2 regions of the Clostridium sp. MF28 genome follow, and region 2 is predicted to be linked to the other one. Evidence: a T-box and tRNA genes for the amino acid it is inferred to sense, from the RefSeq annotation. Region 2 holds a T-box; the other holds one or more tRNA genes.

Region 1 (16,728 bases), 900 kb from region 2:
TATTGCAGAATGCTTGAAGATACTGTTAAACTTCTTAAAGGTGAAATTCAAAAAGAACCTATAGAAACAACCTTAGATATAAAAGTAGATGCCTTTATATCAGAAAATTATATAGAAGATGAAATTCAAAAAATTGAAGTTTATAAGAAAATTGCTGCAATTGAGGGATTAGACGATTATAGTGATATCAAAGAAGAACTAGAAGATAGATACTCTAAGATACCAGAACCTGTGTATAATTTAATGGATATTGCTTATATAAAGAGTAGAGCTAAATCTATATTCATTGAAGAGATAAAAGAAACTCCAAAAGAATTATTGTTCAAGTTTGCACAAGGTGAAAGTGAATATAAAAATATATTTAAAATATTGATGGAAAAATATAAGAATAGCGTAGTATTAAAGTTTGGTTCAAACCCTTATTTCGCATTTAAATTAAAATATATTAAGAAGGAAAATAAATTGGAGTTTCTGAAGGAAGTTTTCGATGACATAATATTGTAACAAATCTATGATATAAAAGAAAAGTAGAAGAAATAAAATAGTGTAAAAAATTTGAATTATAAAAGCAATATTGATATACTAATGTTATGAATTTTTACAGTAAGAAACCTAAAAGAATAATATCGTCCGACAAAAATTAATTTAGCTTTTCAAATTTCGTTTTATAATTATAGAAAGTTTTGTTTAAGTAGAATTTGAAAAGTGATTTTAGCTTGTCTAAATTATATATATTTATGTGGAAAGTTATTTTTTAGTGGGTTTAAATCTAGAATAAGCGAGGGGAAAACTTTGAAAAAATTAAAAAAATTTGTTGCAGCTTTAGCTATGGTGACAATTGCGGTATCAGCTATGGGTTGCAAAATGATTGAGAAAACACCAGAAGCGATACAGAAAACAGTTCTTGCAACAGTTGGAAATGAAAAAATAACAAAAGGTGATTTAGATAAAGAAATGGAAAAGTATACTGCACAACTAAAACAGCAGTATGGAGATAATTATGAAAGTAATGCTCAAGTTAAAGATCAGTTGCAACAAGCAAAAAAACAGGAATTAGATAGCTTAGTAACTCAAAAAGTAGTATTACAAAAGGCTACTGAGTTAAATCTTAAGCCATCTGATGATGATATAAATAAGCAAGTTGATGATCAAATAGCTCAAATTAAATCCCAATATTCAGAAGAAGGACAATTTGAAAGTGTTCTAGAGCAAAATGGATTGACTGAAGATCAGCTAAAAGATGTTGTAAAAAATAATGTTATAATGCAGGCTGTTCAACAAGATATAGTGAAAGATATAGAAGTTACTGATGACGATGTTCAAACATATTATAATGAAAATAAGGATTCAAAATATACACAAGGAGCTGGAGCTAATGCATCGCATATTTTAATAGCTGAAAAGGCTAGTGATGGATCAATAGATTATGATGCATCATTAACAAAAGCTAATGCTATAAAATCAAAATTAGATTCCGGAGCTGATTTTGCGAAATTAGCTAAGGAGAACTCAACAGATGCAGCAACCAAAGATAATGGTGGTAGTTTAGGATTTGTAGCATACAACTCAACACAATTAGTTACTGAATTTATGGATGGGTTTAAGAATTTGAAAGAAGGGGAAATTTCAGCGCCAGTAAAGAGTCAGTTCGGATATCATATAATTAAGGCTACTGGATTAAAAGACTCACAAGTAACTCCTTTTGAACAAGTTAAAGATCAAATAAAATCATCATTATTACAACAAAAGCAACAAGATGCTTTAAGTGCTAAGATTACAGAATGGAAAACAGACCTAAAAGTAAAAACTTATGAAGATAAATTATAATACTAAAATATAATTAGGTATCTATTAATAATTTAGCTATTTAATAATGAAAGTTAGGACTACTTTGAAATATCTCTGATTATTCAAAGTAGTCCTATTTTTGTTTCTACTATATGTATTACATTGAAATAACAGCATTTATATTAACAAAAAAATAATTAATATAAAATTTGTCTATAAGTGTATAAAATTTCTAGAAATTCAAATAATAATAGTGCAACCAATTAATAGAGTTCAAAGGAGGTTATATAACCAATGAAGGCAACAGGAATTGTTAGAAGAATTGATGATTTAGGAAGAGTAGTAATACCAAAGGAAATAAGGAGAACTTTAAGAATAAGAGAAGGAGATCCTTTAGAAATTTTTACCGATAGAGATGGTGGAGTAATTTTAAAAAAATATTCACCAATTGAAGAACTTACTAACTTTTCAAAGGAATATTGTGAAAGCTTGCAACAAGTTATAGGTCATGTAGTACTAATAGCTGATAAAGATGCATTTGTTTCAGTAAGTGGAGCACCAAAAAAAGACTACATAGAAAGAAAAGTAAGCAGTGAGCTAGAAAAGATAATGGACGGAAGAAAAACTGTATTATTAAATAAAGCTGATAACGCAGTAATACCATTACATAATGATGACGATGAAACAGAGTACACTAGTCAAGTTATATCACCAATCATAGCTGAAGGTGATGAAATAGGAGCTGTAATTATTCTTTCAAAAGAAGATGGAGAGCTTGGCGAAGTTGAAACAAAGCTAGTTGAGACAGCTGCAGCATTCTTAGGCAAACAAATGGAGCAATAATACTTATAAATAACCACATTATGAAAATAAAAGGAATAATACCTCCAAACTTACAATAATAATTAATTAGTAACATGTAAGTTTGGAGGTGTTTTATGAAAAAACAATCCCTAATAAGAGGGAGCATAATTCTTGGAGTTGCAGGAATATTAACAAGATTTTTAGGTCTATTTTTTAGATGGCCACTAATAATGTTAATTGGAGATGAGGGAATTGGATATTATCAAATGTCATACCCGCTGTATATGTTTTTTATAGCTATGGCTTCTGGAGTTCCAGTTGCAATTTCTAAGATGATATCAGAAAAGAATGCAACAAATGATATATATGGAAGCTTTGAAGTAATGAAAGAATCTGCTATTTTAATGACAATAATAGGGACAGGCACAACTTTAGCGTTATTCTTTTTTGCAAAACCAATAGTATTATTTTTGAAGTGGGATCCAAAAGCGTATTATTCATTAATCGGAATATCATTTGCACCAATTGTAATATCATTTGTAACTATATTTAGAGGATTCTTTCAAGGGCTGCAAAATATGACTCCGTCAGCTATATCACAGATAATAGAGCAGATTGGTAGAGTCATATTCGGTGTTGGACTTGCTGTATTTTTACTACCTAGAGGCATAGAGTACTCAGCAGGTGGCGCAGCATTTGGAGCAACTGCGGGAGCTGTTCTTGGAGGAGCTTATTTATACTCGAATTATAAAAGAGTAAAGAAACGTTATGCCATTAAAAAAATAAAAAGCAATCCAGAAATATTAAATACTATATTAAAGATTGCAATACCAATATCATTAGGTACTACAGTATCAAGTATTATGAATTTAATAGATTCCATTTTAGTACCACAAAAACTATTAGATGCGGGCTTCACAAATGTACAATCAACTGTATTATATGCGCAATTAACAGGTAAAGCGTCTGTAATCGTAAATATTCCATTAACTCTTTCTATGGCTATTTGTACATCTCTAATTCCTATCATAGCTGAGAATTTCATACTTAAGAAGCAGAAAGAGCTAAAAGGCAAAATAGATGCATCTATGAAAATGGCATCAGTAATTGCTATTCCGTGCACTTTTGGGTTATTCTTTTTAGCTGAACCAGTAATGAAGTTTATATTTCCAGGTAGGTTTGAAGGAATAGAGATATTAAAATATTTATCATTAACAATTCCTTTTATAATAATTACTCAAACAACAACAGCAATACTGCAAGGAACAGGGCATTATATAAAACCTGTTATTAACCTCTTGATTGGATGTTTGATTAAAATTGTATTAACATGGGTATTAGTTCCTATGCAAATGTTTAACATATATGGTGCTGTTTTGGCGAGCTTTGGAGCTTATTTAACAGTAAGTATTTTAAATATAATGATGATGAAATTTACACTAAGAGTAAGACTTAACTTATACGAAATATTAATAAAACCTTGCTATGCATCCAGTATTATGATGTTAATTGTATTAATAAGTTATAATATTTTATATAAGAATACAATTAGTAATGGAATATCTTGCTTGACATCTATATTTTTGGGTATGATAGTATATATTATAATGATAATTGTATTCAAGGTATTTAATGTTGAAGAAATAAGAGATAGATTTAAAAGAAAGTAAAAAGGAGAGAAATTCTAATGATTAAGATAGTGGGATTAGGACCAGGAAGTAAGGATGCATTGACAATAGGAACAATAAATGAACTCGAAGCAAGCAAACATATATTTCTAAGAACGGAAAAGCATCCAACAGTAGATTACCTGAAGGAAAAAAATATCGTATTTGATACTTATGATAATATTTATGATAGTATAGATAATTTTGATGAAGTATACTTAAATATCGCAAAAGACATAATTAATAAGCATAAAAATATGACTGATTTAATTTATGCAGTTCCAGGTCATCCATTGGTTGCAGAAAAATCAGTATTTAACTTAATAGAACTATGTAAAGAAAATGGAATAGAATATAAAGTTATACCAGCAGTAAGTTTTATCGATGCAATGATTGAAAGCCTTAAGATTGATCCTATAGAGGGGTTAAAGGTTATAGACTCTTTTGACATAAGTAACCAAATTTTAGACAAAAGAATAGGAACAATTGTTACGCAGGTATACAATCAATTGATAGCATCAGAAGTTAAATTAAGATTGCTAGAATGCTATAATGATGAAACAGAGATTTATTATGTAAGAGCAGCCGGAATAGACGGTCAGGAAAGCATAAGAAAGATACCGTTATTTGAACTGGATATGCAGGAGGACATAGATTATTTAACATCTATTTATATACCAAAGGATTTAAAAAACAAAAAAGACTTTAATGATTTTTTAGACATAATAGAAGTTTTGAGAGGTGAAGATGGATGTCCGTGGGATAGAGAACAAACCCATAAGTCTCTTAAGAAGGCTTTAATAGAAGAAAGCTATGAGGTAATAGACGCAATAGATCAAGATGATGATAATTCGTTAATCGAAGAATTAGGAGATGTACTTCTACAAGTTGTTTTTCATGCATCTATTGGAAAAGAAGACGGATATTTCGATATAGGAGATGTGATAGAAGGAATTTGTAATAAAATGATAAGTAGGCATCCTCATGTATTTAAAGACGCTGATGGATTGAATTCATCAGAAGATGTATTAATAAAGTGGGATGAGTTAAAGAAGAAAGAAAAGGGATATAATAGTGTTGTAGATGAACTGAAAGGAATAACAAAGGGACTACCTGCACTTTTAAGAGCACATAAGATTCAAGAAAAGGCAAGTAAGGTTGGATTTGACTTTGAAAATATAGATTTTGCTGTAAGTAAGGTAAAAGAAGAGTTAAAAGAAGTAATTGATGTATATAATACAGAAAATGTGGAGAAAATAGAAGAAGAAGTCGGAGATTTAATATTTTCATGTGTAAATATTGCAAGGTTTCTGAAAGTAGACGAAGAAATAGCATTAAATTATACTATAGACAAGTTTATAAAAAGATTTCAGTATATTGAAAGAGCAGCTAAGGATAAGAATATTGAATTAACAAGTATGACTTTAGATGAAATGAATGAACTATGGGAAATTTCAAAAAACTTAGGTTAATAGGTAATTTAAATAAAGGAATTTTCTAGTTTATGAAGAATAATAATTTTATAAAGAACTACTTTGTAACGATTTATTGGATTATTTAGTTATATATAGGAAAAGAAAGCGTTTTTCTATAGACGGGTAGCTGAAGAGGTTATATAATAAAGAAGTGCAATTTAGTACATAAAGAAAACAGTTAGAAAATATGTAACTGGATTTTAAGGAGGATGTTATTGTGAATAAAGCAGAATTAATTACTAGTATGGCGGAAAAAAGTAAATTAACAAAAAAAGATGCAGAATTAGCATTAAAAGCTTTAATTGAAAGTGTTGAGGAAGCACTAGAAAAAGGAGAAAAGGTTCAATTAGTTGGATTTGGAACTTTTGAAACTAGAGAAAGAGCAGCTAGAGAAGGAAGAAATCCTAGAACTAAAGAAGTTATAAACATTCCTGCAACAACAGTTCCAGTATTTAAAGCAGGTAAGGAATTCAAAGATAAAGTTAACAAGTAATAAAATACAAGTTAGACAGAGTAAATATGAACCCGAGTTTTCTCGGGTTCTTTTGAATGGAGGAGAAATTGTGAGGCTAGATAAATATTTAAAGGTATCGCGTATTATAAAAAGAAGAACTGTAGCGAAAGAAATATGTGAGAGTGGCCGTATATTAATAAACGGGAAAGTAGCAAAGCCTTCTACAAAAATAAAAGAAGGGGATATAATTGAAATAACGTTTGCTAATAAAGTATTAAAAGCGGAAATTGCTAGTGTAGTAGAACATGTGAGAAAAGAAGAAGCAAAAGAAATGTATATTATCCTTGAGGGTGAAGAAGATAAAGAGTAGAAACTATATAGTTTATCTACTCTTTATCTATATATGGGGATTGAACAAAAAAGATTTATGTTAAGTGAAATTATCATAAATAATTCCACTTAACAGCTTTTAAGAAATAAATTCCACTATACTTAACTTATTAAAGGTTCTAAATTCTAAAATGCAAAATACAAACATATATTGTATAAGAAAAATAAATGGAGGAATTTTTAATGGAGAAAAGAGTGGAAAATAAAGTAGAAGATAATAAATCAAGTTTATCTCTAGAGAATAGAAAAAAATTAACTTTAAGTGGTGTTATAGAGGTTATAAGTTTTGATGAGCAAAAAATAGATTTAACAACTAATCTAGGAAATTTAACTATCAAGGGAGAAGAGTTAAAAATGAACAAGTTGGATGTGCAAAATGGTGATGTTATAATTGCTGGAAGCATTGCATCTATGGTATATAACGGAAAGATATCTAAGAAAAGCAATGAAAGCATAATAAGCAGATTGTTTAAGTAGGAATATAGTATGCCTTTAGGATTGAATATGCAGATTAATCTTGTTATATGCAGCTTAATTGGAGGTGTTATAACGGGAATATTGTTTGATATATATAGAGGAATAAGAGGATTAAACTCTATAAAGATATTAACAATAATAGAAGATATGCTATTTTGTGTACTTATTGCTTTGATTGTTTTTACCTTTTTACTATATACTAATTATGCATTTTTAACTCCCTATGTATATATTTTCATAATTATGGCCATTATATTATACTTTAAATTTATTAGTAAGTATTTTTATAACAGCGAGATGCTAATTGCAAAATTATCTTATAAGTTGATTAGAATTTTATTGAAAAATTTATTATATCCATTAAAAATAATTGCATATAAAATTACTGATAAAAGGAAATGATAAAAAATTACTTGAATAATACTAATATAGTGTTTACAATAGACTTAAGAGAATTTGCAAAATAGAGGTTCTTATAGATGAAAACGAAGTTAATATTAAAGCGGACAATAATTACTGGATTTATTATTTTCTTTGTCTTTAGTTACATTAGGCAAAGTATGACAATGAATAGAATTCAAAAGGAAATTGACAGTAAACAAGTTCAGTTAAATGAAATTAAGCAAAAAAACGAAAGACTTCAAGATGAAGTTGATAAAATTAATTCAAGCTCATCGGATTATCTTGAAAAATTAGCAAGGGAAAGACTTGGGATGATTAAGCCTGGTGAAAAAGTTGTTAATGGTGAGATAACAAATCAAAATTAAATTTCAATTTATAGAAAAACTTATAAAACTCTGGTAATATTATAGTAGCTAAATAATTAAATTTGTATTCTAAATTAAAGAGCATCTGCACAGCAGATTTGTTCTTATAAATTTATATATTTTTAAATTTAAGGAGGAGTCTTTTAAACATGACCTTAATGGCAGGAAACATAGTAGAGGGCACAGTGATAAACATCACAAACTTTGGAGCTTTTATTGAAGTTGAAGGCAAAACTGGATTAGTTCATATTTCAGAAGTGGCAGATTCTTACGTAAAAGATATTAGAGAACATCTTAGTGAGCAAGATAAAGTGAAAGTGAAAGTTATCTCAATTGATGATAATGGTAAAATCAGTCTTTCAATAAAGCAAGCAAATGTTCAAAGAAAATCGGTTAAACCAGCAGAGATTGATTGGAAGGCACCTGATAAGAAGAAAACTACTAATTCAGGAAATTTCGAAGATATTATGTCTAAGTTTCTAAAAGATAGTGAAGAAAGAATGCAAGATGTAAAGAAACATCAAGAATTTAAAAGTAAAGGTGGAAAAAAAGGCTACTAAAAATTTTTAAAATCTTTATTAGGAAAATAAATATAAAATTTGCTTGATAAATTTCAAATGTAGAATAGATTTGTAGAGAAATTTTTATATTTGTTTACAGTTTATTCTGCATTATTAAGATTATAAATGGATATTTATAGTGCTTAAAACTTGTGATTTACTGATTATTGCAATTAAAATTTTAAATATATAAGATTAATAAAAAAATATTGTTGACACTAAAAAGAATATGTATTATAATTAGCTTTGTCGTTGGCACTTAGTTTATAAGATATGCCGAAGTGGCGGAACTGGCAGACGCACAGGACTTAAAATCCTGCGGTGGTTAAACACCGTACCGGTTCGATTCCGGTCTTCGGCACCATGTATATGAAAAAAATAATATCGCGGGGTGGAGCAGTTGGTAGCTCGTCGGGCTCATAACCCGAAGGTCGTAGGTTCAAGTCCTGCCCCCGCAACCATTGATATGGCGGAATAGCTCAGCTGGCTAGAGCACTCGGTTCATACCCGAGGTGTCGTAGGTTCAAGTCCTATTTCCGCTACCAATATGTGCCGAAGTGGCGGAACTGGCAGACGCACAGGACTTAAAATCCTGCGGTGGTTAAACACCGTACCGGTTCGATTCCGGTCTTCGGCACCATATATATGAAAAAAATAATATCGCGGGGTGGAGCAGTTGGTAGCTCGTCGGGCTCATAACCCGAAGGTCGTAGGTTCAAGTCCTGCCCCCGCAACCATAAATATGGCGGAATAGCTCAGCTGGCTAGAGCACTCGGTTCATACCCGAGGTGTCGTAGGTTCAAGTCCTATTTCCGCTACCAATATGTGCCGAAGTGGCGGAACTGGCAGACGCACAGGACTTAAAATCCTGCGGTAGTTAAACACCGTACCGGTTCGATTCCGGTCTTCGGCACCATATATATGAAAAAAATAATATCGCGGGGTGGAGCAGTTGGTAGCTCGTCGGGCTCATAACCCGAAGGTCGTAGGTTCAAGTCCTGCCTCCGCAACCATAAAGTTTAGTAAGCTTTGTTATCAAAGCTTTAACTTATATGTCGTGAACTTGTAGGATACAATGAATATGCCGAAGTGGCGGAACTGGCAGACGCACAGGACTTAAAATCCTGCGGTAGTTAAACACCGTACCGGTTCGATTCCGGTCTTCGGCACCATATATGAAAAAAATAATATCGCGGGGTGGAGCAGTTGGTAGCTCGTCGGGCTCATAACCCGAAGGTCGTAGGTTCAAGTCCTGCCTCCGCAACCATAAGACTTAAGCAGTAGCTCAGGTCTTTTTTTGTTTGGAAAATATTTATTATATGAAGTATAAGATAAAGGCATAATATTCTGAATAAATTCCTAGCCAGTGAGAAGAAAACTTTAGCATCTATTTATAATGCTAAGAATGAGATATTTAAAGTTTACTTTTCTAACATGGTGTTTAAATTAGTTATAGATAGAAGTTTAATATGAATGTAGATGACTACACTTATGTTAGGCTTTTTTTAGTACTTAATATTTTGAGTACTGTAAGTTAACTTGTCATAAGATTGATTACCGAATACGAATTTTGGTCACTTAAGCCAAGAAAATCCGAGAATAATCGTAAAAAATATTATTTTAAGGAGTAATTAAAAAGTGTATTCACGATTTATAATTTTATGAAAAATATTTTATATATAAATTTCTAATAAAATGAGATTAACGACAAATTAATTATAACGTTCTAAGTTTAATAATTAGCCAGATATCTTGATTTACCTTGACTAAGTATGATATTAGATCAAAATGTAATAAAGAAAATAATCTATTAAATCATTAGATATTAGAGAAATATAGATGAAGTTGTCCTACGAAAACTTTATACGATAAACACCTTATGACATTTATCGTAAGGTTATGATGCTATAATCAAATTACATTATTTGGAAATGAGGCGAGCTAATGTGCAGTATGGATTAGGGTTGGATAAGTATGAAGGAATAACTAGAGTAGAAAACTTAAGAAAAAAGTTATGGATGAAAACATCTATAGTGAAGTTAGGGATTATTCTAATTTCAGGAATCTTGCTCGGTAGAGTAAATTTATTATTAAATCAATCAGATAGTCTTGGTATAGCGCCAATAGGAATTGCGTATTTGATAGCTGTAGTTACAAAAGAGAATAGGAGAAATAGTTTAACTGTGGCGATAGGAATCGCTATAGGATATCTAACAATAAGTAGTTTACTGACAGACGGTTATGTATATTTAGTAGCTGTAGCTTTAGTTACAATTTACTATGTGTTTATAGCACCAGCTAAAAATAGAAAAAAGGAATTAGTAGGTTTTGTAATAATTCTAAGTAGTTTTTTTTGTTATGGTTTACTAGTTAATAAATATGAACTTGGCGTAAATATAACTTTATGTTTAATACAGACATTAATTGTATTGCCCATATATTATGTTATAAAGTATGCGCTAAATTCTTTGGAAGAGGTTAATACCAATTACTTCTTTTCTTCGGAGGAAATAGTAAGTATTGGAATATTTTTATGTTTATTAGTTGCAGGAATAGGTAATATAAATATTAGTAATTACTCTATAAGAAATATATGCGCACTTACATTAGTTTTGACGATTGCATATGTAGGCGGTGCAACATATGGAACTATGATTGGAGTTTCTATGGGTATAATGCTTGGAGTTGCTTCAAATGACATGATGTATAGTGTAGCCTTTTTTGGAGTTGGAGGCTTAATTGTTGGCATATTTAAAGATACTGGGAAAATATTTTCAATACTATCAGGTATAATAATTTATACTGCATTAGCTTTGTACTCTAATGCAGTAACATTGAAGTTGGGAGTTGAGGTTCTTACTAGTTCTGTTTTATTCTTGTGTGTTCCAAAACCTGTATTTACAAGTATTGAAATTGAGATAAATCCATATAGAAAGAAAGCATCTTTAGGCGAAATTCAATTAAATGCAATAAAGGAGGAATTTACTTTTAAATTAAAAGAGCTTACAAGTGTACTTACAAATGTATCAAGATGCTTATTAACTAACAATGATAATGAAAATTTATTGATTAAATCGAAAGGGAGTGCATTAGTAGAAAACTTGGCAGATAGAAGTTGTTCAAGCTGTGAAAATAGGCCTTTATGCTGGGAAAGAGAGTTTCATCAAACATTTAATTCTTTTCAAATGTTAATTCAAAGTAAGGAGGAGGGCAAATTAGCAATTCCTATGGATTTGCAAAAAAGATGTATCAAAAATTTTACACTTTTAAAAAATGCAGAGGGGATTGTAACCAATTATAATGTAAATGAATCAATAAAGGAAAGATTAGCAGAAGGAAGAAATATATTATCATCCCATATAACTAACATATCGTGTACTTTAGATAATCTTCTTAATGATTTTAAAAAGGAGGTTAGAATAGATACTGATTTAGAAAGATTGACGAAACGTATACTGAATAAAAACTCCATATATTACAATGATATTTTTTGCTATATAGATAAAAGCGGTAGGGTTAAGATTAGATTAAGTGTAAATAATTGCGAAGGAGCTGATTATTATGGAAAAAACATAGTTTCTCTATTGAGCAGTGCTATGAGAATGAAATTATGTATTGGGGATGATGGTTGTAAAATAAATCCACAGACAAATGAATGTATTATAACGATAGAGGAAAAACCAAAGTATTATATGGTGTCTTATGGTGCAATGGAACCAAAAGGTGGAGAAACTCAAATAGGTGATAGTTATAGTTTTGGAAGGACAAGAAATGGAACGTATATGACAATTCTAAGTGATGGGATGGGGTCTGGACCAGAGGCTAAGGAAGAAAGCAAAGCAACTGTTGATTTGGTAGAAAAGCTTATTGAAGCAGGGTTCGATGAAGATATAACGGTCAACACAGTTAATTCTATAATGGGAATGAGATTTTCGGAAGATGAAAAATATGCAACTTTAGATTTAAATAGAATTGACTTATATAATGGTAATGCAATATTTGTAAAGATAGGCGCAGCACCTAGCTTTATAAAAAGAGGCCGTGATGTAATATCTATTAATTCTAAGAATTTACCTTTTGGACTTGTAGATGAAGTGGACGTGGAAGTTATAAGAGAAGTGCTACGACCTGGTGATATTTTAATTAATGTCAGCGATGGTATTTTAGATATAGATAAATCAAACTCGGGAGAATCAACTTGGATTGAAGAATATTTAAAGACAATTAATTCAGATCCTAGAGAACTGTCAGAAAAGGTGTTAGAAAGAGCGAAAAAATTAAGTAATGGAACAATTAAAGATGATATGACAGTAGTAGTTTCAAAAGTTTATTTAGATAGCTAAGATTATCATGCAATAAGTTATTAAAATATTATAAATAGCTGTTTCAAAAATTTAAATCGTAAGTTAAATTTGAAACAGCTATTTATATTTGTTTCATATTTAAGTAAATAAATAAGATTGTTTTTAAGAATAATGTTATATTTATATAGAATGAGTTTTGAACTGTTAAATTGAAGCAATAATGTTTACATTTAGAACATATATACGTAAAATATAAGAAGCGGAATTGTATATGACATAATAATAAATAAGTAGGAGTGTTATTTTTGTATAGAAAAGTACTGTCTTATATAAAAGACAATAACCTTATTAAACCCAATGATAAAATTTTGATTGCTCTTTCTGGAGGACCAGATTCTATATGTCTTTTGAATGTTTTATTTGAGCTAAGAGAAGAATTAAATATAAGTATAGCTGCTGCACACTTAAATCATCTTTTAAGAGGCGAAGATGCATTTGAAGATGAGAGATATGTCATTAATACATGCAATGATATGGGAATAAAATGTTTTGTCAAACGTGTAGATATTAATGCTTATTCTAAGGAAAGTAAGTTGTCTTCGGAAATGGCTGGGAGGAATGCTAGATATGATTTTTTTGATGAAATCTTAGAAAAAGAAGGCTTTAATAAGATTGCTACTGCGCATAATGCAAATGATCAGGCGGAGACAGTCTTATTTAGGCTTATGAGAGGAACAGGCCTTGAAGGGTTGGGAGGAATTAGGGCGTCTAGAGATGATAAAATAATAAGACCCATTTTATGCTTGAGTAGAGAAGAAGTAGAAAACTACGTAAAGCTAAAGAACTTAAATCCAAGAATTGATAAAACTAACTTTGAAAAAATTTATAATAGAAATAAAATAAGATTAGATATATTGCCATATATGAAAGAAAATTTTAATGAAGATATAGTACAGACTTTGAATAGGATGTCTACATTATTGCAAAAAGATAATGAATTCCTTGAAAAATTATCCGCTGGTTTATACAATAAATATTGTATGGAATGTAATGATTATTTTATAATAAAAAAGGAAATATTTAAAGAGGAAGAATCTTTGGTTAATAGAGTATTAAGGCATGCGTTAACAAGGTATTCAAAGTCTAATTACGATTTTGAAGTTAAGCATATATATGAAATATCTTGTTTGGCTCAAAAATACTCTGGAAAGTTAGTGCATCTTCCAAATGGAGTTTGTGCTGAAAATGTTTATGGAGATATATACATAAAAACAAAGACAAAAAAATCAGATATAAATAGTAAAAAAGAAGAAATAATTTTAGGTAAAGATAACATATATATAAATACAGTTGAGTTTCATAAGTATGTTATTCAATTTTCTATAATTAATGGTTATAATGAAAATTCTATAAACTTAAAGCAAGGAGATTTCGTTAAGTATTTTGATTTTGATAAAATTAATAATAATATTTCAATACGAAATAGAAAGAATGGAGATAAAATTATTCCACTAGGAATGAGTGGTAGCAAAAAATTAAAAGATATTTTTATTGATATGAAAATTCCTAAGAATGAAAGAGAATGCATCCCTATTTTATGCTTTGATGAAAGGATTGCATGGGTTATTGGAATTAGAATCTCAGAAGAATATAAACTTACAAGTAAAAGTACGAATATATTAAAAGTAGTCGTTCAAAGAAAGGAATATTAAATATGAAACAAGATATACAAGAGATACTATACTCAGAAGAAATTTTAAGTAAGAGAATTAAAGAACTTGCAAGTGAAATAAGTACAGATTATAGAGGAAAAGATTTACTTATAGTTGGTATTTTAAAAGGATCAGTAATATTTGCTGCCGAGCTAATAAAAAACATATCTATTAAATGTGAAATAGATTTTATGGCAGTTTCAAGCTATGGAAGTTCTACAGAAACATCTGGTGTCGTAAGAATATTAAAAGACTTAGATAATAGTATAGAAGGAAAAGATATTTTAGTGGTTGAGGATATTGTTGATACAGGAGTAACCTTAACATATTTACTTAAATATTTAAAAGCGAGAAAAGCAAATAGTATAGAAATAGTTGCATTACTAAATAAGCAAGCGAGGCGTAAATCTGATTTAGATGTTAAATATATTGGATTTGAGGTTCCTGATGGATTCATAGTAGGTTATGGAATAGATTATGCTGAAAAATACAGGAATTTACCTTTTATAGGGATATTAAAGCCTGAAGTATATGAAAAATAGAAAGTTCAAATTTAATTGTAATAAAAATATTCCTATGGTAAAATTTTAAATATGATGAGAGAGGGGGGCCTTGAATGAAAAAATATTCAAGTGCGGCTGTATGGATTGTATGCTCAGTTATGCTGATTTTAGCAGCAGTTACTATGTGGCAAACAGGAAAAGGTTCTAATGAGATAACTTATAGTTCATTTATACAAAAGTGGAATTCAAATGAAATAGAAAGTATCTTAGTCAAGGAAGACAGCATGACTATAGAAGGAAAAACTACTGATAATAAAAGTTTTGTTACTATTGCTCCGGGTGAACTTGTTAGTTCGCTTATAGTAAATCAGCCTAAATTAGATGTTAAAGTCGTTTTTGAGAAACCATCTAATAATGCAACGTGGATAGCAACATTACTTCCATTTATATTAATGGCAGTATTTATATTTATATTCCTATTTATATTTACTCAACAATCCCAAAGCGGAAGTGGTGGAAGAGGGGTTATGAATTTTGGTAAAAGCAAAGCTAAAATGGTAACTCCAGATACACAAACAGTTACATTTGAAGATATAGCAGGTGCGGATGAAGAGAAAGCTGAGCTTGAAGAAATTGTTGAATTTTTAAAATTGCCATCAAAGTATATACAGATAGGCGCAAGAATTCCTAAAGGCGTTTTATTAGTTGGGCCTCCTGGGACTGGAAAAACATTACTTGCAAAAGCGATAGCGGGAGAGGCAGGCGTGCCATTCTTTAGTATATCAGGATCAGATTTTGTTGAAATGTTTGTTGGTGTTGGTGCATCGAGAGTTAGAAGTTTATTTGAAGAAGCAAAGAAAAATTCACCTTGTATAGTATTTATAGATGAAATTGATGCAGTTGGAAGACAGAGAGGTGCAGGCTTAGGTGGAGGACATGACGAAAGAGAACAGACATTAAATCAACTTCTTGTTGAAATGGATGGATTCGGTGCTAATGAAGGTATCATAATGATAGCTGCAACAAATAGGCCTGATATATTAGATCCAGCGTTATTAAGACCAGGAAGATTTGATAGGCAAATAATTGTTGGAGCTCCAGATGTAAAAGGTAGAGAGGAAATTCTTAAAGTTCATACAAGAAAGAAACCACTAAATGATGATGTGAAGTTAGATGTGCTTGCTAGAAGAACACCAGGGTTTTCGGGAGCAGATTTAGAAAATCTAACAAATGAAGCGGCATTACTTGCTGTTAGAAAAGACAAAAAACAAATTTCTATGTCTGAAATGGAAGAAGCAATAACAAAAGTAATTGCAGGTCCTGAGAAAAAGAGTAGGGTAATAACTGAACATGATAGGAAATTAACAGCTTATCATGAAGCAGGTCATGCAGTTGTTATGAGATTGCTTCCACACTGTGATCCGGTTCATGAAATAAGTGTAATTCCAAGAGGTAGAGCTGGTGGATATACTATGCATCTTCCAAAGGAGGACACTTCTTATACATCTAAGTCTAAATTAAAAGATGAGATGGTTGGACTCCTAGGTGGAAGAGTTGCTGAAAGATTGATTATGGGAGATATAAGTACTGGTGCAAAAAATGATATAGATAGAGCAAGTCATATAGCTAGAAGTATGGTTATGGATTATGGTATGAGCGAAGAAATTGGAACTATATCATTTAGTACTTCAGGGCATGATGAAGTTTTCCTTGGAAGAGACTTAGGTAAGGGGAGAAACTTTAGCGAAGAGATAGGTTCTAAAATAGATAAAGAAATAAAGAAATTTATAGATGAGGCTTATGATAGAGCTAATAAGCTTCTAAAAG
Region 2 (16,728 bases):
GTATAACCAAATCCAAACATTAAGTACATTCTAAATACGTCAGCTCCATATTCTTTAATATAATCATCAGGAGAAATAGTATTTCCTTTTGATTTACTCATTTTAAGTCCATCTGGTCCTAAGATCAATCCTTGGTGAGTTAAGCTTAAGAATGGTTCGTCAAAGTTTAAATATCCCATATCTCTTAAAGCTTTTGTTATGAATCTAGCATATAATAAATGCATGCAAGCATGTTCTGGTCCACCAACATATTTGTCTACAGGAAGCATTTTGTTGACTTTTTCAGAATCAAAAGGTGCATCATCGTTTTTATTGTCTACATATCTTAAATAGTAAAAAGATGAACATACAAAAGTGTCTAAAGTATCAGCTTCTCTCTTTGCAGGCTTCCCGCAATGAGGACAAGTTGTATTTACAAAATCCTCACATTTACCTAATGGTGATTTACCATCTGGTGTAAATTCAACATTGTAAGGAAGTTTCACTGGAAGATCCTTTTCAGGTACTGGAACTATTCCACAATCATCACAGTATATAACAGGAATTGGAGCACCCCAATATCTTTGTCTTGAAACTAGCCAGTCTCTTAATCTGAAGTTTTTCTTCATTGCTCCTAATTCATCTTTTTCTAATTCTTCAACGATTTTCTTTTTAGCTTCATCAGTTGTTAATCCATCGAATTTTCCTGAATTAACAAGTACTCCATATTCGCAATATGGAAGGTCTGGATTAGTATTTTCTTTATCTGTTATAACTCTTTCGATTGGTAAATTGAATTTTGTTGCAAAAGCAAAATCTCTTTCATCATGAGCAGGAACTGCCATAACACATCCTGTACCATAAGTAGCCAATACATAATCAGAAATCCAAATAGGGACTACTTTTCCATTAATAGGATTTATAGCATAAGATCCTGTGAATACTCCTGTCTTTTCTTTTGAAACTGATTGTCTTTCAATTTCAGATTGCTTCGCAGCAGCTTCTTTATATTCTTCAACAGCAGCCTTATACTCTGGAATAGTTAACTCATCAACTAGTTTGTTTTCAGGAGCTAAAACTACATAAGTAACACCGTTTAAAGTATCAACTCTTGTAGTAAATACATCGAATTTCAAATCTGAATCCTTGACTTTGAAAGTAACCTCTGCACCATAAGATCTTCCAATCCAGTGCTTTTGCATAGACTTAGTTTTTTCAGGCCAATCTAAACCATCTAATTTATCAAGCAATTCATCGCCGTACTCAGTTATTTTAAAGAACCATTGAGTAAGGTCTTTCTTTGTAACCTCAGTACTACATCTTTCACAAACACCATCAACAACTTGTTCATTAGCTAATACTGTATTGCATGATGGGCACCAATTTACAGGTGCTTTTTTTCTGTAAGCTAGACCTTTCTCGTAAAGTTTCAAGAATAGCCACTGAGTCCATTTATAATAATCAGGAAGACAAGTAACAACTTCATTTTCCCAATTAAACATAGCACCCATAGATTTCAATTGTTTTTCCATTGTCTCAATATTCTTTAAAGTAGAATCTTGAGGATGAATTCCAGTTTTTATAGCATAATTTTCAGCAGGTAATCCAAAGGCATCAAATCCCATTGGTTGAAATACATTATATCCTTGCATTCTCTTAAGTCTTGCCCATGAATCTGTTGGACCATAGTTAAACCAGTGACCAGCATGTAATTGAGCGCCTGATGGATAAGAAAACATTTCTAATGTATAGAGTTTTTTACCTGAATTTTCAGGATTAAATTTATAAACCTCATTCTCATCCCAAAATTTTTGCCACTTTTCATCAATTTTTGTTCCGTAATTTGCCATGATATAGCCTCCTATAATTTTAATGTAAAATGCACAATATAATGCATATAAAAGAAAAATGCTTATAATAATTGAAAAATATGTTATTAAAACAAAATTTTAATTAAAATATTAGATCTATGCACTGATAATGGATAAATTAAAAAAAGCTCTCATCTCTAAAACAAAGAGACGAAAGCATAATTTCCGTGGTACCACTCTTAATTAGAAGAGATAAAAAAACAAATTTATCCTTCTCACTTATTATTTTAACGGGTCTACCGTACTTGCTTTTAACAAGTAAGCTCCTAGGCAAGTTCATAATAATATAACACTATTTTACACCAAACAACAGCTCTCTTTAAGATATAATTATTACTAATACTCCTATTCATCGCACAATATAAAATTTTAATAATATTATATATTAAGAAATCAAAAAAAGTCAAGAAGTTGACTTATATATATGTGTTTATATAGTAAAAAATTATTACCACTTATTGTTTATGCAATATTTGGAATGATATTAGCAGTAGTTTTCCTAATCAAAAATGAAATTAATTTTTACTATAAGTAATATTATCTCAAAAAAAGCAAATAATATTTTTTTTAGAATAAGTTATTATGATACAATATTAGAATAGGAAAGAGTTTAATATAGGGATGTGAATCAATGAACATACTTTTAGGCTTAACAGTTATAACTTTAGTTTTAAATATACTTTTTTCTTTATCATTAGTGTTTATAGAAAGAAAAGATCCTACAACAACATGGGCATGGATCTTAATATTAATGATTTTACCTGGCATTGGATTTGTGATTTACATCATGTTTGGTCAAAATCTAAGCAGGCAAAAGATTTTTAAAGAAAAAATAAAGTTTGATGAAAAGAAGAGAAAGAACTTAAACGATACATATAAATCCAATAGACACGGTCATGATGGCGGAGAAAAATTTGCTGATTTAAGGAGGCTAAATTTTAATAATTCTGGCGTAAAATACACTACTAATAATAAAATTGATGTATATGTAAATGGAAAAGAAAAATTTAGTCAGTTAATTGAAGACATAAAAAATGCTAAAAAGTTTATTCATGTTGAATATTATATATTTAGAGGAGATACTATTGGAAAACAGATACTTGATGAACTAACTAAGAAAGTTAAAAGTGGATTAGAGGTTAGATTGTTATTAGATAGTATGGGATCACGCAAGCTAAGAAAAAAAGTTCTTAGGGAATACTTGAATGCAGGTGGGAAGTTTTCACTGTTTTTTCCAGGAATTTTACCGCATATAAATACTCGTATAAATTATAGAAATCACAGAAAAATAGTTGTTATTGATGGTCAGTACGGCTATGTTGGAGGGTTTAATGTTGGAAAAGAGTATATAAGTGAGGATCCAGAAGTTGGTTTTTGGAGAGATACCCATGTGAGAATAGAAGGAGAAGCAGTTAATGCATTAAATGAAAGATTTTTACTGGATTGGTGCCATGCATCTGGTGAAAAAATAATTGATTATAATAAATATGCAAAAGAATTCAAGAAAGACTTAGGGGATGTTGGAATACAGATTGTAACTAGTGGGCCGGATCACAAGGAAGAATATATAAGAAATGCTTATTTAAAATTAATTAATAATGCTAAGAATAATTTGTATTTGGAAACTCCATATTTAGTCCTTGATTCGCCAATATTGGAATCATTAAAAATCTCTGCATTATCAGGAGTAGATGTACGGATTATAATACCGGGAAAACCAGATCATTTCTTTATGCAGTGGGCAGCAAGTTCTTATGTGGGAGAATTATTAGAAGCTGGTGTTAAAATATATAGTTATCAAAATGGATTTATTCATGCAAAAACCATAGTAGCTGATGGGTTAGTAATGAGCATAGGAACAGCTAATTTAGACATTAGAAGTTTTAAGCTCAACTTTGAAGTTAATGCATTTATTTATGACGATAGAATTGCAAAGGATGGAGAAAAGCAGTTTATAAAGGACATGGAGTGCTCAGAAGAGATAACTAGAGAAATATACGATGGTAGGAGTTTGTCTCTCAAAATTAAAGAGTCCTTAATTAGATTGGTATCTCCTATATTATAGTATAGGATAGGAAATTTAAAATTATGATAAAACCACTCTTTTACTTAGAGAAATAAAAGGGTGGTTTTATATGTCTAAGTATTTTATCTAATATGTATTGAATAAACGAGTTTTAAAAATATTTTTCATGAAACCTAAATAATTATTTTTACAAAATTGCTAATGTTATGGAAACTTTTTCTTAACTGAGTATAATTTAATATATAAATTTAATAATAGAGGTGAATAGGAGAAATATTTAATTCATTAGGATTGGAGCATTATATGAAAAGCAAAGAAAAGTTTTATTATTCCCTGACTACTTATATAAATTATGGAGTAACGAGTATAGTGACTACTTTTTATGTGCCATATTTGAATCAAGTAGTTGGATTATCATTAAGTCAAGTTGGAACTGTAGTATCTATAGGAGCATTATTTGCAATTCTTTCCCAGCAATTTTTAGTAAGTAAGTTTTCGATGAGAAAAAACAAAAAAAGATTTATTATCATACATTTATGCGCACTTATTGGAATGATAGTATTTTTAATGTCTGTTAACAAGACTATCATATATTTTTATGCAGCTCTTTATGGAATTATAGTACAAACAATTGGAAATGTATATGAAGTATATGTTGAGGAAATAGCAGTTAGAAAAAATGTAGAGTATTCAGAAATAAGAAAATGGGGATCCATAGGATTTGGGTGCGTAGTTTTATTAAGTGGAACTATAATTTTAAAATATGGATTTAAAACTATGCATATAATAGGAATCATAATGTCATGTATAGTTATATTATTAATAGCTATGAAGTTTAAGAATATTGAAGCAGATGGAAATCCAAATAGGGGAAAATTAATTGCTGTATTTAAAAATAAAAATTCAGTAATTCTCGGAATAATTAATATCTTAATCATAGGAACGTATACCGCAATAGAATTTGCATATTCAACATATTTAATTGAAATAACGGGGAATGCGGATCTAGCTAACTCTATATATAGTAAATCAATATTTTCAAGAGTATGTGTTGAATTTATATCATTCATGCTTGTAGGAAAGTATCTAAAGGATAAAAAGCCTAAGAAATATTTAATAATAGCATTTCTTATAGGAACTACTAGAATACTTCTATTTTCAACAGGTTCAATACCTTTAGTTGTTTTAGGGGATCAATTACATGGTCTAATGTATGGTTGTTATTTAACATTTTTATTTAAATATATAAGAGAAGTAGTTGATGACGAACTAGTTGCTGGTACATATTCATTTGTTAGCGTGCTGGGATCAGCAGGAGCTAACTTTGTATATCCACATATGTTTAGTACAATCCAAAGAAATTTTGGATATACTGCAATGTATCTGGTTGGTTTCTCAATTATGGTAATTTCTTTGCTAGTTTCTATTAAGATTCTTCCAAATGGTAAGAAGGTTCAGGTATAAATTAAATCATAGCATGAAATGTAGAGGTGTCGTGAATTATGGTACCTCTTTTTTATTTCTCATCATAACTGTGCCCAACAATCGTTCTAGAATTTTGTTTTGAAATATAAATTATATTTTGATGTAATAAAATACTGGCATTTAATAAAATTTGATATTTATTTTCTACTAGATAGTTAGTTTATTACATGAAAGAAAACATTTATTATAAATTTAATCTATCTAACTATCTTGATGTTACCATATTAGTGTAAGTTAACTTAACACATTAAATAAAATAAAGTAAAGGGAGAGATTGATTATGTTAAATGAAAAAGCATTAAAAAAAGTAGGTCCAAGCTATGAAGAAGTAGGAGCAAAAAAAGATGGTGGTGTTACACCAACTAGTGATATTAGTGTATTAACAGCAGCTACTTTAATAAGTGCAACATATACAGTTACAATTACAGCAACAAATGACTAAAATCAACTAAGATTATATTGGAGTATTTCATAAACAAAAAATCACCTGTAATAAATTATAGGTGATTTTTAAATAACTAAAAATGGAGGAATACACTTATGGAATTAAATTTAGCTAAAACTTTAACAACTGAAGAGAAGATAAGCCTATTTAAAGGAAATTTATTAGAAAAATATAAAGCGAATAAGGTAATAGATGAATGGATTAAGAACGATAATATGTTAAGCTATGACAATTTAATAAAAAAACTAGAGCTAGAAGGCATTGATTTTGAAAAATTCGCCACTATAGTAAGTGAGAAAGAAATAGATAATCAAGAAGTAAGTTATGCTAAATGGTATGAGTTGTATAAAAATATAATTAGTGAATATTCTAATGTTCAAAATTATAATTTTTATAATGAAGAATCTATAATGTATTTTCTAAATGCTTTTATTTATTGGTGTAATGTGCAGTTAAATAAAGAAATATGCAAATATAATAATATAAAAATTCATTCAAATCAAATTGATGGAATATTAAGTAATATAGGAAAGAATTTATTCAATATTTGTAGTAAAACAATAGTTTATGAATATTATAACCAAGAAAAACAGAATTTTAAATTCTATAATGTAAGTAATTTTAAAAATGTTAGTGATTTGCAAAAGTTCTTTGCAAAATATCCAGTAATGTTAAGGCGTTTGGTGGTTAAAGTAGAATGTTTATTAAATACTTATATAGAATCATTTTTTAGAATAGACAGAGACTTTAAAGAAATAACAGAAAAATTAGATATAAAGTTAGGAAATATTATAACTAATATTACTGGAAATTTAGGGGATACTCATGAGAAGGGCAAATTTGTAATTAAATATGAATTTAATAATACAACTAAAATAATATATAAGCCTAAGGATCTTAATATTGCAAAGAAATTTTATAATATAATTTCATGGATAAACAAAAATTGTGATTGTGAAAAAATTGCTATCCCTAATAATTATTATAATTCTGATTACACAGTAGAAGAATATATTGAAGCAACACCTTGTGAAAATGAAGATCAAATTATGAGGTATTATGAACGATTAGGTCAACTAATAGCTATAACTTTCTTATTAAGCGGAAATGACTTCCATAAGGAAAATATTGTGGCAAATGGAGAATTTCCATACTTAATAGATTTAGAAACTCTTTTTAATCAGCCTATTACAATACAAGCTAAGGATATATTTGATTACAACAATTTAAGGATTCAAGATTCAATAAATCGTACCTCTTTTTTACCATCTAATTCTGGTCTTGCAGATGAAAATGGTAATGGAATTGATATAAGTGGATTATCCTATAAAGATCAAAAGTTACCGTATAAGATTTTGAAGCTGATGGGAGGGGTAGATAATCCTAGGTTTGACTATGTAGAGTGTGAAATCAAGGCACAAAATAACATTCCTATATTAGATAAACAAAAAATAGGTTATATAAAGTATAAAAGTTGTATAAAAGAAGGATTTCTAAAATTAAGCAAGTTTATTATTAAGAACAAATTTGAATTCTTAAAACAAATTGAAGTTTTTAAAAATACAAAGGTAAGACAACTTATGCGTAGTACTATTAACTATGCCAGAATATTGGAATATGCAAGTCACCCCAAGTATACTGTTAGCATGCTAAATTTTCAAAAAATGGTGTATTATATGTGGGAATATCCATTTAATGATAAAAGATTAATAACTTCTGAAGTGGAAGATTTATTATATGATGATATTCCTCTATTTAAAACAATTACAACTAGTAGAGATTTAATAGATTCAAAGGGAAGAATAATAAAAAATTACTTTAATAAATCTGCTTTGGATCATGTTAAAGAGAGAATTATTAACTTTGATGAAAAGTCAGTAAACAGACAATTAGATTATCTTAATATAGCTATTAATAACAGTAAAAATGTTATTGATAAAAAATTAAGAATGAAAAATGAATTATATAAATTTAATAAATCATTGGTAAAAGATGTTAAGTGTGAAAATTTAGATATTTTGTTAAATGATATAAATCAATTAATAGAATACTTTTCTATAAAGTATGAAAATCAATGCATTTGGGAGAACTTGATAAATGGAAAAATTAAATTAGAAAGTGGATATTCAAAAGGAATATTAGGAATATATTATTACTTATATATGTATAACAATGTAAATGGTAATTCAAGCAATAATCTTAAAGAAATAATAGCTGTATTTTCTAATGAGAAGTTTCTTAATCTTGGATTATTTAACAACAAGATTCAAGATTTATTAGATTTCTTAAGTATTATTGATTGTACTTTAGGAAATACATTTAATACAGATATTTTAAACTTAAAATCAAGAATTAACGAAGTTTTAAATAAACAATTAGACAATGGCAAATTAAGTCTTTCGATGACAATAAAATCTATTAAAGTTCTTGGAAAATTATATATAGTTAATAAATCATATGATTTAAAAAAAACTATCTCTAAATTAAAAGATAATTTAGAAATTCAATTGTTAACAGAAGGGTTAACCAATTTGAAATATGATAATGATGTTAGCGTAATTGATTTATTAGATTGCATTATTTTAATAAATTCGATATATCCTAACAAAGAGTTTAACTTCAACTTAGAGTATATAAAGGAACTTAATAATAAATATTTTGAACAAATATATAAATTGGAATCAATTGAGTTCTATAACAATAAAGAGTATAGGAATATTATAAGGAGCCTGAGTCTAAATATAAGTAATAATCATATAGAGTATAATCAATTAAAAAGATTTGTATTAAAAATAATAAAGGAAAAAGAAATTGATGAAAATATTATTTTTATAATAGATATTTTAATTAATTTGTATCTAAAAAATAAGGATCAAGAAATTAAAAAGGTATTAGATGAAAAAATGAAGGATTTAGAACAATATTATGCCATAACTAATAATTACCCAATTGATGAGATGAACCATTTTAAAAATTTGTCTATTGAAAATGGTTTAAGTGGAATTGGGTATGAAATATTGAGATATTTCAATAATAGAATACCAAGCATAATAAATATGATTTAGTTAATTTTATATTTAAATGAGTGGAGAACAGATATGAAAAAAATATTAGGAGTTATAGGAAGTAGAAAAGGTGATAAATCAATTACGTATAAATTTACGAAATTGTTATTAGATAAAATAGTAAATAAATGTGGGAATATACAATATGAAATAATTACACCTGATAAGTATGAAATTATGCCATGTCTGAGCTGTAATAATTGTTTTCTTAAGGGTAATTGTGTTCAGGATAATAATGATAGTATGGGCTTAATTAAAGAAAAAATATTAGAGGCAGATTTAATTATTTTAGGAAGTCCAGTTTTTGCACATAATGTAAGTGGAGATATGAAAACTTTTATTGATAGAATCAGCTACTGGCTTCATGTTTTTAGATTGGCAAATAAAAAATCTATTACAATAACAACATCCGCGTCTAATGGAAACATTAATGTGAATAACTATTTAAGTAAAATATTAACTATGCTAGGATCTCAGAACATATTAGATATAAAAATCACAACTATGATTCCTAACTTGTTAAATGATACTGAATTTATGAAGGATGAATTGATAAATTATGTTGACTTAATTTGCAATGAATTAAATGATTTTGCATGTATTTCAACAGAAATTCAAGAAACAGAATTTAAAAGCTTAAAGTATTATATATCAAATTATGATAGAACTAACTCAGAGTATTTATACTGGGAAAATAGCGGATTAAATAGTTGTGAAAGTTATCAAGAGTATTTGCTTAAATCAAGGTAATTGAAAGGTTGGTAGTAAATATATGATTTCTATAGAAAATGTATCAAAAAAATATAAAAATTTTACTGCTATAAATAATCTTAATCTTAAAATTAGTAATAGTAGTATTATAGGTTTAATTGGACCTAATGGTGCCGGGAAAACAACTACAATTAGTATGTTAATAGGTCTTCTTGATGTATCAGAGGGTGATATTATTATAAATGATATATCTATAAAGGATAGGCCCATAGATGTAAAGAAACAAATTGGATATGTATCAGATGATGAAAATCAGTTATTATGTTTAAAAGCTATTGAATATTTGAATTTTGTTTCAGATATGTACAAAGTATCTGAAAATGAAAGAAGAAAACAAATATTAAATCTTAGTGAGAGATTTAATATTCAAAATAATTTAGATACCAGAATGGATAAGTTTTCAAAAGGTATGAAACAAAAAATAATGGTAATAGCATCATTAATTCATAGTCCAAAAGTTTGGATTTTGGATGAGCCTTTTACTGGACTTGATCCTCAAACATCATACGAATTAAAAAATTTTATGAAGGAATATGCAGCAAAAGGCAATACAATAATTTTATCATCTCATATTTTGGAAATAGTAGAAAACCTCTGTGATAAAATTATATTGATTGATAAGGGCAAAACTCTATATTATGGAGAGCTAATAAAATTAAAAGCGAAATTTAATACTAAGTATACATTAGAAGAAATTTATATGGAGGTATTTAAAAATGAAGGAATTAATATCTCTAGTAAAAATTAATTTAAAGATTAAACGTAATGTTATTTTTGGAGAAGAAAAACAAAAAATAATAAAAAAAATATTAAATATACTTTTTATAGTAGTAGCTCTTACTGGAGCAACAGAAATCTTGCTGATGAAAGTATTTAACATATTGTATCTAAGTAATAATGAAATATTAATTTTTAATTTTATTATAAATTTTGAACTAATTATGATGACAATAATTACATTTATTACAATCATAAATAGGCTATTTTTAGCTAGCGGTTGGAATGAACTATTCATATATCCGATAAGAACAGGTAACTTAGTACTATCTAAATGTATTCTTTGCTATTTTGATAACATTATAATTTCAATACTTGTATTAATACCCTTATTTAGTTATGGTTTCTTAAATAATGAAAGTTTGCATTATTACATCCACATAATCTTATATCAAATTATTATATCAATTATTCCAATTATATATAGCACATTAATATTGTTAACAATATTATGGATTGAAACTTTAATCTTAAAATCAAAAGTTAACCATACGAATAACAAATGGTTAATTATAGTGGATATAATAATAGCTTTATTAACATATATGCTGTTAAAGTCAAGCTTAAATAGTCATATAAATATCATTAATTTATTATTCAATATATTTTTTTATGGAAATGATATACCCGTCGTATTTTCTATAAACAAAGAAATAATGATAAATTTTATGATTATCATTACAATAATTATTTCTAGTTTAATAGGACTTTATTTCATTGGAGAGAATGAATATTTAGCAATTATGAAAAGTGGAGTATTAAATTCAAATGACTCTAAAAAAGTAGAACAATACACAAGTCAATATAAATTTAAAAAAAGGAGTATAATTGTCTCAAATATTATAAGAGATGTTAAGTTGATAATTAGGACACCAGCTCTTAAAATGAGTTGTTTTTCTGTTAATATTGTCTTCGCTGTATGGTTTCTAATATTTATAATTTCTGCAAGAAATAAGCTAATGATTATTCAAAACAATTTTACAGGAATTAAAAGTATTATCATATGTGTATATACCTTTGCTACAACACTTTCTAATGTAACACTAGTAACTTCGTTTTCAAGAGAGGGAAGATATTTAAACCAGCTTAAATCATTTCCTATAGATGGTAAGCAAATTTTATTATCTAAAGTTTTTGTAGGTGTTTTAAGTTGTATTGCGAGCTTAGTGGCTGTGGATGTACTAATAATCTTCATATCAGCTAATTTTTATGAATTTATTCTACTTCAAATAGTAGAAATTATTCAGATTCTAGCTATAATAGTAATTCATATTCAAATAGATTTAAATAGTATGAATTTGAAATGGATTGATATTAAGGAATTAGGTAGTGGGCATGCTATACAAATAATGACACCTTTTTTTATAGTTACTTCGTTGCTAATAGCATATGGTGTATTTATTAAAATGGTATTAAATATTGAAATAACAGAATGGCCTAGTATTATTTTTTCAATATTAGTAAATGGAATATATTCTTTGTATTCTTTGAGAAAAATGATAATCAATGTGAAATAGGAGAACTTTTAATGAATATATTAAAATTTTCAATTCAATATTTTAATAAATTTAAGCTGAGTATTTATTTAGCAATATCTTTAATATTATGGAGTATATCAATATATCTGCCTTTAATAAATGGGGAGTTTATAGATGTGCTAACGGGTAAGAACTTAAAATTAAGTGTATATGGCATTTTAATAATTATATCAACATTAAGTATATTACGTATATTATTAACATATATTCTAAATATTTTATATGTCAAGTTATTATCAAAAACAACCTTTGAAGTAAGTTATCATATACTAGATCATATCAAAAAGCTACCAATATTCTTTTTTTACAATCAGAATGCAGCCTATTTGAACCAAAGAGTAAATACAGATTCAACAGCTGTATCAGAATTCTCTATAAATCAAATAAAAAACTTAATTTTTAATATTTTATCATTAGCAATAAGTTCATTTATATTGATAAAAATAAATTTAAAAATATCATCAGTATTAATAATCCTAATTCCAATATATTTAATATTATATTTTTTCTTCAAGAAAAAATTATATAAAGCAAATTTTAAATATAAGGAATCTCAAAACTTGTATTTTGGAGAAATTAACTCACAGTTAGAAAGTATAAAGTTTATTAAATTTAATTCACTCTTTTCTATACTTAATAAAAATTTGAAAAATAAATTTTCTATAGTATTTAGTGATACTATAGAGTTGGCAAAGGTAAATAACATGTTCTCTAATTCTGGAATGTTAGTTACAGTAATGGCCAATATCCTAATATTGATACTTGGAGTACAACAAATAATGAATGGTGAACTAAGTATAGGTCAATTTACTGTAATCGGCACATATTTTAATACAATTATAAGTGGAATAGATTATTGCTTATCATTTTTAGAAACTTATCAAAATGTATTAGTGTCTTATAATAGAATAGAAGAGATATTGGGTTTAGAAAGTGAAGTGAATGGAATTAATAACATACAAAGTATAGAAAATATTTTAATAGAAGATTTATCATTTAAATATCCAGATGGAAAAAATATAGTTTCTAATTTAAATTGTGAATTGAAAAAGGGGTTTATTTATAGATTAAAAGGTGAAAATGGTGTTGGAAAAAGTTCAATAATTAATATTATAACAGGTTTATACAATGGTGAATATGATGGTGTTGTTAAATATAATGGAATAAATATATTAGATTTTAATATGTATAAAGTCCGAGGAAATTTGATTGGAGTTGTTGAGCAAGAACCAACTTTATTAAAAGATAGTATTTTAAATAATATTACTTATAATTTAGATGATTATAATATAAATGTATTAGAAAACTCTGTTAATAAATTTAAACTAGATAAATTTATTTCTAGATTAAAAGATGGCTTAAATACTAATATATCGGAAAGAAGCTGCAATATTTCGGGAGGAGAAAAACAAAAAATAAGTATAATAAGAACTTTATTAAAAAATCCTGATGTAATTATTCTAGATGAAGCAAATTCAGCGCTAGATTTTGATAGTACATTTCAATTAAATTCAATATTGAAGAAAGAAAAAGAAAATAAAATAATAATATTAGTATCACATAATACTGCTTTTGATGAAATTGTGGATTTTGAAATTGAATTGGGAAGTTAGATTTTAAAGTATTGAAATTAATACTACCTTTATATAAATATATGAATTATCACTTTAACATTAATGGAATATAGATTTTTGGGAGAAGTAAAATGAAAGCGTTAAAATTGATTCAAAAATTGTGCTATCTAGCTAGTATGATTTTAATTATTAATCTAATACCTATAAATACAAAGGCGGAAGTAATTAAGTCTGACAATATAGATATCATTATCCTATTTAAGGATGATTGCATTGATGAGAATGTTAAAAGTTTTATAATAAATTCAGGTGGAAATATAGTACAAGATTTGTCTGAAATTGGAGGTTTAGAAGTAAAGTGTAAAACTGATTTGATCCCCAATATTCAAACTTATTCAACAATTCAATCCATAGCACCAAATCATGATATAGATGTTTTTACTGAGAAAACAGTGAAGCTTAGTCAACAAGGGAATTCAGATGGAGAATCAGATGCTGATATATATAACATGTATCAATGGGATATAAAGGAAGTGACTGACAATGGCAAGAGTTTTCAATTAGAATCAGGAAATCATGATATTGTAGTAGGAATTATAGATTCTGGCGTTGATGTTAACCATCCAGATTTAGTAAGTAATTTGTTAGGGGGAGAAAATCTTGTACCGGCAGATTTTAAAGGAGATAATACTGAAACAGGGGATCCTAATGATATTATTGATAGGCTTGGTCATGGAACAATTGTAGCAGGAAACATTGCAGCAAATGGTAGAACAAAAGGTGTGGCTCCTGACATAGGATTCAAAAGTTATCGGATTTTTAATAAAGACGGAAAAACAAATGCATCTATAGCATCATCTGCAATAATTAAAGCTGTTGATGACGGGGCTAGTGTTATAAATTTAAGTTTTGGAGGGTATGATCTAAAAGGTAAATGTTATTGGACAGATTCTAAGACTGGAGTTAAATATAAAATGGGTGACGATATGGCGGAATATTCATTATACAAACGTGCAATTAAATACGCTATAAAAAAAGGTGTGACTGTAGTTACAGCAGCGGGGAATGATAGTTTAAATTGTGATGATAAAAAGCAACTAACTAATTATCTTAATACAACAAATCAAGCTGATGGATTTTCATATTTTGGAATGACATATGAAAATCCAGGAAGTATAGAAGGCGTAATAAATGTTTCAGCTACAGGAAAAGATGATTATATAGCAAGTTATTCTAATTATGGAGCAAAATTTATAGATGTAACCGCACCAGGTGGAGATTATGCTGAAAATGAAAAGATATCTGATTTATGTTTAACTACAGGTATGGGTGGATACACTTATACTCAAGGAACATCTGTGGCTGCACCCAAAGTTTCTGCAACAGCAGCACTCATTCTTTGTAAAGACAAAACTTTAAAACCTAAAGAAGTTGCTAAAAGAATTTATAAAACATGTAAAAAGTTAGAAGGAGAAAATTCTGATAAATATTATGGAAAAGGGATGGTTAATGTTTTTAATGCTTTAAGCAATTAGGTTATTATTCTTGAGAGATCTTCATTGAGTTATTAATTACTATAATTATTTGAATATGAGTTCTTATGAATTTATATTCTGTTTTTGTATAAAGAATACCACCGGTTAGACCGGTGGTTCCGGAAAGCTTCTAGCTATGCGTAGAAAAAACTAACTTTGTAAATAGAATAAATTCATTTGAGATGCTTAAAGCATTAAAATGAACAAACTTGTAAGTTAAAAATGTTTAGTTTGAGTATATAAAAAAAGCATATTATGAAGCAAAAAACAAAGAAAATCCACACAAAAGAGCCATTTTAATGACACTAGGGGAGCTTTGCATAAGTTAAATGCTTCAACGTGCGAGTAGCACGGCCAGTAACAAAGCCTTACAGGCGCAGGGCAAGCCACTCGTTTTCACGGGTGGTCCTGACTTCTAAGATATATTGATACAAAACTAATTTAGTAAACCCTTAAGCATTCGTGTGGCAACAAAGCATTCTTGGCCATTTATCATGTGAATTACTCTATTGTGTATATCTATTTCGGTTATGTTATCCTTATTAACTAAAAAAGATCTATGACATCTATAGAAGCGATTATCTAATTGTGATTCTATATCTTTTAGTTTTGCGTAAAATTCAATTTGTCTATCCATTGCATGAATAATTACTTTATGTATAGTATGTGAAGTTTCGAAAAATAAAATTTTACTATATTCAATATTTATAATTTTATCATCTACTTTAAATGTAAAATTTTTTTGAAGCTCAGTTGACTTTGAAGAATACTTTTTTTGGGCATTTAAAATACATTCATGTATTCTTTGTTTTACATTTTCAATAGTATCTTTTATGATATAATCCATTGCTTCTACTTTATAGATAAATGTTAAATAACTCATTTCTGCATGAGTAGTTACAAAAACAATAAATCCTCTTGGATCATATTCTCGTATTATTTCTGCGAGTTTTATACCATTTATATTAGAATTTAAATCCACATCTAAAAAGTACAGTCCAGAAATCTTATTTTTCTTCAGATGGCTTATAATATCTTCTGGCTTTGATGTTGCTAAAACAATCTCCATATCAAAGTTTTCAATCATTATAATGTCTTTAATATATCTTTTGATTTTTATTAGTTGTTCAATATTATCTTCACAAATCATTATATTAAGCATGTACATTTATCCTCCTTATTTTGAAATGTTTAGTACTTGAATATTTTGAATAAACTGTCCATTTTCGAGGCTTGTTTCAAGTGATATATTCTGGTAATTATTTAATATTTTTTTAGATTACTAAGCCCGCACCCCCTGTTCGATCCTTTTGTTGAAAATCCATATGCGAACATCTTATAAATAGGAGGAGTATCATCTAGACAAGAATTTATAATTAAAATACAGGTGGAATTTTTCTTATTTATAATGCCTATTTTTACACTCGGAACTTTGCATAAAATGGCAGCTTCAATCGCATTATCTAGAAGAATTCCTATAGATCTACACAAATCTATAATATCCATCTTTATGAACTGAATAGGTTCCATGATATCAATAAATAAATCTATCCCTAATTCTTGTGCCCTGATAACTTTTGATGATAATATTCCTTTTAATTCAACAATCTTGATATTCTGAAGTTTATCTAGCTTATAATTTTCATTTGAAATATTTTCGCT

The links. A T-box is a leader RNA that pairs with one kind of tRNA and senses whether it is charged. The one in region 2 lies ahead of leuS (leucine--tRNA ligase), so its partner is inferred to be a tRNA-Leu.
Region 1: it encodes a tRNA-Leu, which carries the amino acid that the T-box ahead of leuS (leucine--tRNA ligase) is inferred to sense. The anticodon was not compared.

Annotation. Positions count from the first base shown of each region.
Region 1 covers NZ_CP014331.1:3,454,919-3,471,646, forward strand. Annotated here, with positions in the region: gene mfd (transcription-repair coupling factor) at 1-504, shown strand, start outside; gene AXY43_RS14880 (peptidylprolyl isomerase) at 793-1,827, shown strand; gene spoVT (stage V sporulation protein T) at 2,083-2,631, shown strand; gene AXY43_RS14890 (putative polysaccharide biosynthesis protein) at 2,727-4,262, shown strand; gene mazG (nucleoside triphosphate pyrophosphohydrolase) at 4,280-5,731, shown strand; gene AXY43_RS14900 (HU family DNA-binding protein) at 5,952-6,227, shown strand; gene AXY43_RS14905 (RNA-binding S4 domain-containing protein) at 6,298-6,558, shown strand; gene yabP (sporulation protein YabP) at 6,762-7,055, shown strand; gene yabQ (spore cortex biosynthesis protein YabQ) at 7,065-7,457, shown strand; gene AXY43_RS14920 (FtsB family cell division protein) at 7,535-7,822, shown strand; gene AXY43_RS14925 (S1 domain-containing RNA-binding protein) at 7,972-8,382, shown strand; tRNA gene AXY43_RS14930 (tRNA-Leu) at 8,658-8,746, shown strand; tRNA gene AXY43_RS14935 (tRNA-Met) at 8,768-8,843, shown strand; tRNA gene AXY43_RS14940 (tRNA-Met) at 8,851-8,927, shown strand; tRNA gene AXY43_RS14945 (tRNA-Leu) at 8,934-9,022, shown strand; tRNA gene AXY43_RS14950 (tRNA-Met) at 9,044-9,119, shown strand; tRNA gene AXY43_RS14955 (tRNA-Met) at 9,127-9,203, shown strand; tRNA gene AXY43_RS14960 (tRNA-Leu) at 9,210-9,298, shown strand; tRNA gene AXY43_RS14965 (tRNA-Met) at 9,320-9,395, shown strand; tRNA gene AXY43_RS14970 (tRNA-Leu) at 9,466-9,554, shown strand; tRNA gene AXY43_RS14975 (tRNA-Met) at 9,574-9,649, shown strand; gene spoIIE (stage II sporulation protein E) at 10,314-12,725, shown strand; gene tilS (tRNA lysidine(34) synthetase TilS) at 12,992-14,398, shown strand; gene hpt (hypoxanthine phosphoribosyltransferase) at 14,401-14,940, shown strand; gene ftsH (ATP-dependent zinc metalloprotease FtsH) at 15,015-16,728, shown strand, end outside.
Region 2 covers NZ_CP014331.1:2,554,813-2,571,540, reverse strand. Annotated here, with positions in the region: gene leuS (leucine--tRNA ligase) at 1-1,829, opposite strand, end outside; T-box leader at 1,994-2,212, opposite strand; gene cls (cardiolipin synthase) at 2,482-3,915, shown strand; gene AXY43_RS11215 (MFS transporter) at 4,180-5,340, shown strand; gene AXY43_RS27890 (hypothetical protein) at 5,642-5,803, shown strand; gene AXY43_RS11210 (type 2 lanthipeptide synthetase LanM family protein) at 5,902-8,871, shown strand; gene AXY43_RS11205 (flavodoxin family protein) at 8,905-9,621, shown strand; gene AXY43_RS11200 (ABC transporter ATP-binding protein) at 9,644-10,390, shown strand; gene AXY43_RS11195 (hypothetical protein) at 10,359-11,936, shown strand; gene AXY43_RS11190 (ATP-binding cassette domain-containing protein) at 11,948-13,570, shown strand; gene AXY43_RS11185 (S8 family peptidase) at 13,663-15,066, shown strand; gene AXY43_RS11180 (LytR/AlgR family response regulator transcription factor) at 15,503-16,228, opposite strand; gene AXY43_RS11175 (sensor histidine kinase) at 16,330-16,728, opposite strand, start outside.